2 regions of the Saccharopolyspora sp. NPDC002578 genome follow, and region 1 is predicted to be linked to the other one. Evidence: riboswitches for the same ligand, from Rfam matches in the RefSeq annotation. Region 1 holds a riboswitch; the other holds the start of a gene.

Region 1 (4,726 bases):
TCGCGGGCGCGTCGGCGATGTGCGCGACCGCCTCCACCCGGCCGAACTCGGGCACGTTCACGGCGAGCCGCACGTGATCGTGCCGGTGGACGCGTTCCCGCACGGTGCCGACCGGTTCGGCTCCGCCGGGGACGTCGGGCCGGGCCCGCTCGGCGCGCACTCCGGCGGCACGCAGGCCGAGCCGCGCGTCGCCGTCCTTCGCGGTCACCTCGACGGTCCCCAGCGCGCAGGTCGCCGTTCCGTCGCGGACGGTCGCCGGTAGGAACGTGGTGCAGCCGAGGAACTCGGCCACTTCGTCGTCGGCGGGGTGCCGCCACAGCAGTGCGGGCGTGTCGGCCTGCAGGACCGCGCCCCGCGCCATGACGGCGACCCGATCGGCGAGGGTGAACGCCTCGTCGTGGTCGTGCGTGACGACCAGCGCGGTCGACGGGCCCTGCCCGAGCAGCGCGGCGAGGTCGACGGCGAGCCGTTCCCGGAGCATCCGGTCGAGCGCGGACAGCGGTTCGTCCAGCAGCAGCAGTTCCGGGTCGGCGGCGAGCGCGCGGGCGAGCGCGACACGCTGGGCTTCACCGCCGGATAGGTCGGTGACCCGGCGCGCGCCGTATCCGGCGAGGCCGACCAGCTCCAGCAGTTCCGCGACGCGCGCGGCTCGGGCGGCCCCGCCGACGCCGCGCATCCGCGGCCCGAAGCCGACGTTGCCCGCCACGTCGCGGTGCGGGAACAGCTGCCCGTCCTGGAAGACCATCCCGAACCTGCGCTGGTGCACCGGGACCGCGTCGAGGTCGCGTCCGTTCCAGCGCACCGCTCCCGCCGTGGGCCGTTCCAGCCCGGCGACGGTCCGCAGCAGAGTGGACTTGCCGCAACCGGACGGCCCGAGCAGCGCCAGGACCTCGCCGTCCAGCACGGACAGATCCACCTCGCGCACCGCCGTCGTCTCGCCGAAGCGGACGGTGAGCCCGTGCACTTCCAGCCCCATCAGAATTCCTCCACGGCGTCGGTACGTCCTCGGAGCCGTTCGATGAGCACGACGCCGAGCACGGTGACGATCATCAGCAACGTGCACGCGGCGTAGGCGAGTTGCGAATTGAGCTCGCCGGGCCTGCCGAGCAGCCGGGCGATGGCCACGGGCAGGGTCGGCGCGTCGGGCCGGGCGAGGAAGCCGGTGGCACCGAACTCGCCGAGCGCGATGACGAATCCGAAACCCGCCGCGGCCAGCACGGTTCGCGCGGCGAGCGGAACGTCGATCTCGCGCCGGACCCGCCACGGCCCGGCGCCCAACGTCGCGGCGGCCTGGCGCAGTCGTTCGTCGATGGCCCGCAGCACCGGCAGCACCATGCGGATCACCAGCGGTGTCACCACCAGCGCTTGCGCGAACGGCACCAGCAGCGGCGAGGTCCGCAGATCTCCCGGCAGCGAACCGAGCGTGATCAGGTACCCGAAGCCGACGGTCACCGCGGACACGCCCAGCGGCAGCATCAGGGCCAGGTCGAGGCTTTCGGCGATGGCCCGGCGCCGGATCGCGACGAGCACGAAGGACGCCAGCAGCCCGAACAGCAGCGCCATCCAGGTCGCGTCGACGGCGGTGCGCACCGAGTTGAGCGCCGCTTCGAGCCCGGTGACCTCCAACGTCCCGTTCTGCCCGGTGCCCAGCAGCGCCCGGTACCCCGCGAGCCCCCACCCGTCCCTGGTGGACACCGATCGCAGCAGCAAGGTCACGATCGGCGTGCCGAGCCCGCACAGCACCAGCCCGGCGAGCCCGACGACCCACCACTCCGCTCCCTGCGGACGCCGCGCGGTGTCGGACGGCGCGCGCAGCCGCAGCGCCGTTTCCCGGCGTCGTCGCGCGACGGTCGCGACCAGCAGCGCGGCGACGACGGCCGCGAGCTGCAGCAGCGACAGCGCCGCCGCGCCGGGGAGGTCCAGCAGCTGCACGGTGCGCAGGTAGATCTCCGTCTCCAGCGTCCGCAGCTCACCACCCCCGAGCACCAGCACCACGCCGAAGCTGGTGGCGCTGAACAGGAACACGACCGAGGCGGCCGATCCCAGTGCGGGCAGCAGCGCGGGCAGCGTCACCGAGGTGAACGCGCGCAACCGGCTCGCGCCGAGCGATCGGGCAGCGTCCTCCATCCGCCGGTCGAGGTGGCTCCACAGCCCGCTCACGGTGCGCGCGACGACGGCGACGTTGAAGAACGCGTTGGCCAGCACGATCGCGAGCACCCCGGCATCGGCGCCGAACAACGCCCGGAACGCCATGCCCACCACGATCGTCGGCAGCACGAACGGCACGGTCACCGCGACCCGCAGCAGCCCGCGGCCGGGGACCGCGAGCCGGGCCAGCACGTAGGCCAGCGGCAGTCCCGCCAGCAACGCGACGGCGGTGGACGCGGCGGCTTGCCCGAGCGTGAAGCCCACGAGCCGCCACGTCGACGGCTCGACCAGCACCGCCCCGACTTCACCGCGCAGTCCCAGCCCGACGATCGCCGCGACGGGCCAGGCGAAGAACAGCCCGAGGAAACCGAGCACGATCACCGCGGCGAGCGCCACGGGCAACCGCCGGCGGAGGCCGTGGTTCATCCCCGCACCAGCGTCCGCCACTGCTCCACCCAGCGGTCCCGGTCGCGTTCCACCTCGGCTGCGGGCAGCTCCGCCGGGCCCTGCGGCAGCGGCGCGCTCTCCGCCCAGCCCGGAGGCAGCGCGACCCCGTCGACCGCGGGGTACACGTACATCTGGTCCGGCACCTGCGCTTGGAATTCAGGTGAGAGCAGGAAGTCGACGACTTCACCGGCGGCCTGCGGGTCCTTCGCCCCGGCCAGCACACCGGCGTACTCGACCTGCCGGTAGCAGGTGTCGAGCAGCGCCCGGGTGCGCGGGCGGCCGGTCTCGTCGACCTCCGCGGCGGGCGAGGAGGCGTAGGACAGCACGATCGGCCGCGGCCCCTGCCCGGTGGATCCGGAGAAGTCCTGGTTGTAGGCCTCTTCCCAACCGGCGGAGAGCTTCACGTCGTTCGCGGTCAGGTCCCGCCAGTAGTCCTGCCAGCCGGGATCGCCGAAGGCGGCGACGGTGCCGAGCAGGAACGCGAGCCCGGGTGAGGACGTCGTCGGGTCCGGTAACGCGATCAGCCCGCGGTAGCGGGGGTCGGTGAGGTCGCGCAACGTCGCGGGCTCCGGCACCCGGTGCTGCGCGAACCAGCCGGTGTCGATGTTCAGGCACACGTCGGCGACGTCGATCGCGGTGAGCCGCTGCTCCTGGTCCTGCGCGTACCGCTGCGGTCCGCGTTCGGCCGCGGCGGACCGGTGCGGCGCGAACACGCCTGCGCCGAGCGCGCGGGACGCGAACGTCGAGTCGACGCCGTAGGCGACGTCGCCGAGCGGCGCGGCTCGGGACAGCACCAGCTTGTTCGTCAGCTCGCCCGCGTCACCGCTGTTGCGGACTTCCAGGTGGATGCCGCTGCGCCGTTCGAAGTCGGCGAGCACGGCGGGGTCGGCGACGAACGAATCGTGCGCGACGAGCGTGACGGTGCGCGCGGCGGGCTCCGGGCCGGAGCTCCCGATGAGCGAGCACCCGGTGGTGAGCGAGGCGACCGCAAGGGCGGCGACCCAGCGCAGGTAACGGTTCAACGGTCCTCCCGAGCAGCACACGGCAACGGCCACGTGTGCAACGTCGAGCTGATCGCGACACCTCCCTGCGCCGGCATGATCCGGTTCAGGTGCGGACGGTCGAGGGGATTCGCCCCTCCTCTCAGCCCAGCGCGCTGGACTCCCGTGGCGACGGCAGTCTACGTGTCACCGCTCCGGGTGGGGCCGACGGTCGCAATCCGGCCGGTCGACCACCACCATGGAGCCATGACCGAACTGCTGAACGACACCCAGGTCGCCGAAGCGCTCGCCGGACTGCCGGAGTGGGCCCAGGACGGAACCACGATCACGCGGACGGTGGAGTTCGCGAGCTTCCCGCAGGCCATCCAGGGCGTGAACCGGATCGCGGAGATCGCCGAGAGCGAGAACCACCACCCGGACATCGACATCCGCTGGCGCAAGGTCACGTTCTCGCTGTCGACGCATTCGCAGGGCGGCATCACGGCGAAGGACGTCACGCTGGCGGAGGAGATCGACGGGGTCGTCGACGCCCTGTCCTGACCTCAGCCGGTCAGCACCAGCTCGGCGGCTTCCGCGGCGCAGCCCCAGGACAGCGCGACGCCGCACCCGGAGTGCCCGTAGTTGTGCACGACGGTGCCGCCGCCGAACCGCTCGACCTCCAGCCTGACCGCGTCCCGTCCGGGGCGGAGTCCCACGGTCTCGCCGAGCACGTCGGCTCCGGCGAGCAGCGGTTCGACGTGCGCGCAGCGCCGCAGGATGGCGGCGCCCGCTTCGCGTCCGGGGATGCGCGACCAGTCCTGGTCGACCGCGGTACCGCCGAGCACCACGTGGTCGCCGTGCGGCATGTACGCGGTGAACTCGGGGCCGGCTCCGATCTCCACGAAGTACTCGGTGACACCGGGGTTGCGCACGACGACGTGCTGGCCCCGCACGGGACGCACTCCGGGATCGCCGACGAGTTCGTGCGCGCCCACTCCGGTGCAGTTCACGACCCTGCCCGCTTCCTCGACCGCTTCGACCAGCGAGGACACCGGGCTGAGCAGCAGTTCCCCACCGGCGGCCCGGAACCGCTCGGTGAGGTGGTCGAGGTAGCGCGGCATGTCGATCAGCGGCGCGGTCGCCCGGTAGCC
Region 2 (4,726 bases), on a different contig from region 1:
TGGTGGTGCTCGGCGCGACCAACCGCCCCGAACTCGTCGACCCGGCCCTGCTGCGCCCCGGCAGACTGGAACGCCTGGTCTACGTCCCGCCGCCGGACCAGCACGCGCGGGCGGAAATCCTGCGCTCCGCGGCGAAGAACACCCCGCTCACCCCCGACGTGGACCTGGCTGCGGTGGCCGCCGACCTCGACGGCTACTCCGCCGCCGACTGCGCCGCCCTCGTCCGCGAAGCCGCGCTCACCGCGATGCGCGAATCCCTCGACGCCGCCGAAGTTTCCGCCGCGCACCTCGACGCCGCCCGCCGAGCAGTCCGCCCCTCGCTGGACCCCGACCAACTAGCAACCCTGCAGTCCTACGCTGATTCACGTCGTTGAGGGTTTGAGCCGGTCGTTTTGCTCGGGTGGTCGGGTGGCGGAACCTCAGCCGGTCTCTCGCTGCGGGATCTTTTTCCCAAGTGGCTCCGCCACGAGGGAAAAAGCCGTCCTCGCGAGAGACCGGCTGAGAACCCGCGGGTGAGCGGCTTTTCGACGTGGGCTATGTGCTTCGCACATACAGGCACGGCCTACGGCCGCAAGGCAAGCGTGGCTTCGCCCGCCTACTGCACGGCTACGCCGCGAGGCACGGCCTTCGGCCGCCAGGCAGACTTCGCTTCGCTCGTCCAAGGCACGGCTTCGCCGCCAGGCACGCAGGCGGGGGTTTGCCTGTCTGGGGCGCGGTTTCGTTGGGACGGGGGCTTTGCTGGAGCGGGGGTTACTTGCCGCCCTTGCCTAGGCCCTTGTAGTCGTTGGTGATGATGGCTATTACGCCGGGGCTCGCGTCGCCGACTCCTTCGAAGCGGGGTTCCGCTCGGGCCTGGAACGCGGCGGCGACCTCCTTGGCCTGCGCCTCCTCGGCGGTGCCGGGGCGGTAGTAGACGGTCGTCGTGGGGATCGTGCCGCGCGCGTAGTTGCCGACCTCCGGGACCTCGTAGCCGACGCTGCGGAAGTCGTCGGCGGCCCGGTGCGCCAAGCCCTTGATGGTGCTGTTGTTGTAGACCCGCACGACGATGTGCTGCCGGCCGTGCTCGGCGTCCGGCGCTTCCGGGCGCGGCTGGTTCACCGGCGGGGCCTGCGGCTCGGGATCCGGCAGCTGCGGCGGCTCCTCGGCGGCGGGCGGCGGCTGCGCGATCGACGAGGACGGCGGCGGTTCCTCGGAACTCGCGGGCAGCGGCGGCAACGGCGGCAGCGGCGCCTCCGTCTGCTGCTGATCGACCGGCGGCGCCGCGGCGTCATCCGAGCCGCCGGAGACCAAGGTCGTCAGGCCGATCACGGCCGAGAGCGCGCCCGCTCCGATGAGGGCGTAACCGCCGATCTTCGCGGCGGACGGGCTGGTCGGGGGTTCCCCGGAAGTCATCAGTGCCACTCGATTCCCAGTCGGCGGGCCTGCCGGGCACGCTGCCGACTCGCCCGCACCTTGCGCAAACGTTTGATCAGCATCGGATCCACCCTGGCCGCCGCCGGGTCGTCCAACAGGTTGTTCAGCACCTGGTAGTACCGCGTGCCGGACATGTCGAACAGCTCGCGGATGGCCCGTTCCTTGCCGCCCGCGCCCTTCCACCACTGCCGTTCGAACGCGAGGATGCTCAGCTCGCGATCGCCGAGCTCCCGATCGGCCGAGGCACCCGCCGCCCGTTCCGCGAACGCCGAATCGTCCGATGTGGACGGTTCGGCGGGAACTCGCGGCAGCGGCTCGGTGGGCGGGTCGACCGGCCGCAAGTGCCTGCCGGGCACCGGTTCCGGAGCCGCTTCGCGCTGCCCGTCGGTACGCGCCAATTCCTCGCACTGCCGGGCGATCTCGTGCACGGTCAGCATCTGGGCGGCGTCCATCTGGCTCCTCGCGTCGCGATCCGGGGACCCCCGCGTTCGCCGGAATCACACGCGTGTGATTCCGCCCCCATTACATCACGCGTCCCCGAAGGCCGTGCGCGGCCAACACGCCCTCGGCGGAGATCCGCGAACCGCCCGACGAAGATCACTCCGATGGGCGTCGCGCGCCGCGCGAACGGCCACGCCCGAGGCGGGTCGCGGCGGCGTACCGATATCCTCCGCCGCATGGCTGTTCACCCGATCCGCATCGTGGGCGACCCGGTTCTGCACCACCCCACCCGCCCCGTCGAGCACTTCGACGAGGCGCTGCGCACCCTGGTCGACGACATGTTCGAGACGAACACCGCCGCCAACGGTGCCGGGCTCGCAGCCACCCAGATCGGCGTCGACCTGCGGGTCTTCGTCTACGACTGCCCCGACGACGAGGGCGTGCGGCACCGCGGCGTGGTGGTCAACCCGACGCTGGAGACGAGCGCGATCCCCGAGACGATGCCGGACCCGGACGATGACTGGGAAGGCTGCCTGTCGGTGCCCGGCGAGGCGTTCCCGACCGGGCGGGCGAGCTGGGCGAAGGTCACCGGGTTCGACGTGGACGGCTCGCCCGTGGAGGTCGAGGGCACCGGGTTCTTCGCCCGCTGCCTGCAGCACGAGACCGACCATCTGGACGGCTACCTGTACTTGAACCGGCTGATCGGGCGCAACGCGCGCGCGGCGAAGAAAGCGGTGAAGCGCAACGGCTGGGGCGTTCCCGGCCACTCCTGGGACCCGGCGGTCGAAGGCGACCCGTTCGCCGACGACGAGGACTGAACCTCACCGCGGGAAGTCCTCCGTTTCCAGCGTGACGTCGAACGGCGACGGCAGCTCGATCGGCTTCCCGAACGGGACGGCGTGCGATTCCCGGTAGGCGTCGCCATCGGGTTCGGAGAACAGCGTGACCGTGGGCCAGCGCGGCGCGAAGCGGTCGATGAGCAGGTACAGCGGAATTCCGGCCTGCGCGTACGCCTCGTGCTTGGCGCCGCGGTCGGTCTCGGCACCGCTCTTCGACGTGATCTCCACGGCGAGCAGGGCGTCTTCGCCCGGCAACACGACCGCCGGTGTCATTCGCTCCCGCAAAGCCACCAGCAGATCAGGCACCACGATTCGCGAGGTAGACGGCGTTGCGATGCCTTGGGTCTGCAGAACCCTCCCAATCATCGGGTAGCGCCCGGACCAGAGCCTTGTTGACCCTGCTTCCGATGAGATTGTGGTTCTGACCTGGCGGCGGGGACATCACGATCCTCTCCTCGATGATCTCCGCGCGCCAGCCTTCTGGAAGGTCGAGGCGGTTCCAGACCTCGACGAACGTCTCCCAGGACGATTCCTGGAGCACCGGTGCAGCACTCACAGCGCGATCACCTCCTGTGCTGGTGTCGTCGCGCACTGTAACCTCCAGGTCTGACAAGAGTTCGTTTTCCCTGCTAGACAGCCTATCCCTGATCCGCCGCGCCGTCATCGACCCGAATCGGGGCTTGGCAGACCGTGGCGGCGCGGCTAACGTCGGCGCCGACAACTGATCGCGGGAGCTCGCACCGGAAGCGGGCTGAGAGGGCGGCTGGATCATCCGATCCGGGGCCGCCGACCGCCTGAACCTGACCGGATAATGCCGGCGTAGGGAGTGAACGGCCATGGCCGACGTGCGTCCCCCTCTGTCCACTGCGGACTCGAATGCCACCGGGACCGGTGTGACCACCGGGCCGATCAGCGGTTCCCGCAAGGTGCACCGCGAGGTCGGCGGCCTGCGGGTGCCCGCCCGCCGGATCGAGCTCAGCAACGGCGAGCACCTCGACGTCTACGACACCTCCGGGCCCTACACCGACGACACCGCGACCATCGACGTCCACAAAGGACTCCCGGAGACCCGCGCCGGCTGGTCCGCCGAGCACCGGACGCAGCTGGCCTGGGCGAAGGCGGGCGTGATCACCCGCGAGATGGAGTTCGTCGCCGCCCGCGAGGACCTGCCCGCCGAGCTGGTGCGCGACGAGATCGCCCGCGGTCGCGCGGTGCTGCCCGCCAACCGGTGCCACCCCGAGAGCGAACCGATGATCATCGGGAAGAAGTTCCTGGTGAAGGTCAACGCGAACATCGGCAACTCGGCGGTGACCTCGTCGGTGGAGGAGGAGGTCGAGAAGATGGTGTGGGCGGCCCGCTGGGGCGCCGACACGATCATGGACCTGTCCACCGGCAAGCGCATCCACGAGACGCGCGAGCGCATCCTGCGCAACTCGCCGGTGCCGGTCGGCACCGTGCCGATCTACCAGGCGCTGGAGAAGGTCAACGGCGACCCGGCCCGGCTGACCTGGGAGATCTACCGGGACACCGTGATCGAACAGTGCGAGCAGGGCGTCGACTACATGACCGTGCACGCCGGAGTGCTGCTGCGGTACGTGCCGCTGACCGCGCAGCGCGTCACCGGCATCGTCTCCCGCGGCGGCTCGATCATGGCCGCGTGGTGCCTGGCGCACCACCGCGAGAGCTTCCTCTACACGCACTTCTCCGAGCTGTGCGAGATCCTGCGCGACTACGACGTCACCTTCTCCCTCGGCGACGGCCTGCGCCCCGGCTCCATCGCCGACGCCAACGACCGCGCCCAGTTCGCCGAACTGGAGACGCTCGGCGAGCTCACCCGCATCGCCCGCGAACACGACGTGCAGGTGATGATCGAAGGCCCCGGCCACGTGCCGATGCACAAGATCGCGGAGAACGTGCGGCTCGAGGAGGAGCTGTGCGACGAGGCGCCGTTCTACACGCTGGGGCCGCTGACCACCGACATCGCGCCCGCCTACGACCACATCACCTCCGGGATCGGCGCGGCGATGATCGCG

What was found. A riboswitch is a leader RNA that binds a small molecule or an ion and turns the genes downstream of it on or off. The one in region 1 is predicted to bind thiamine pyrophosphate.
Region 2: another riboswitch for thiamine pyrophosphate. It lies ahead of thiC (phosphomethylpyrimidine synthase ThiC); the one in region 1 lies ahead of ACWD38_RS05960 (thiamine ABC transporter substrate-binding protein).

The regions. Positions count from the first base shown of each region.
Region 1 is NZ_JBSFWJ010000007.1:70,896-75,621, forward strand. Features, by position in the region: gene ACWD38_RS05950 (ABC transporter ATP-binding protein) at 1-976, opposite strand, end outside; gene ACWD38_RS05955 (ABC transporter permease) at 976-2,574, opposite strand; gene ACWD38_RS05960 (thiamine ABC transporter substrate-binding protein) at 2,571-3,617, opposite strand; TPP riboswitch at 3,663-3,773, opposite strand; gene ACWD38_RS05965 (4a-hydroxytetrahydrobiopterin dehydratase) at 3,843-4,136, shown strand; gene ACWD38_RS05970 (FAD-dependent oxidoreductase) at 4,139-4,726, opposite strand, start outside.
Region 2 is NZ_JBSFWJ010000018.1:89,682-94,407, forward strand. Features, by position in the region: gene ACWD38_RS11880 (AAA family ATPase) at 1-374, shown strand, start outside; gene ACWD38_RS11885 (LytR C-terminal domain-containing protein) at 751-1,392, opposite strand; gene ACWD38_RS11890 (DUF3263 domain-containing protein) at 1,392-1,724, opposite strand; gene ACWD38_RS11895 (peptide deformylase) at 2,091-2,672, shown strand; gene ACWD38_RS11900 (Uma2 family endonuclease) at 2,676-3,059, opposite strand; gene ACWD38_RS11905 (hypothetical protein) at 2,992-3,285, opposite strand; TPP riboswitch at 3,411-3,536, shown strand; gene thiC (phosphomethylpyrimidine synthase ThiC) at 3,530-4,726, shown strand, end outside.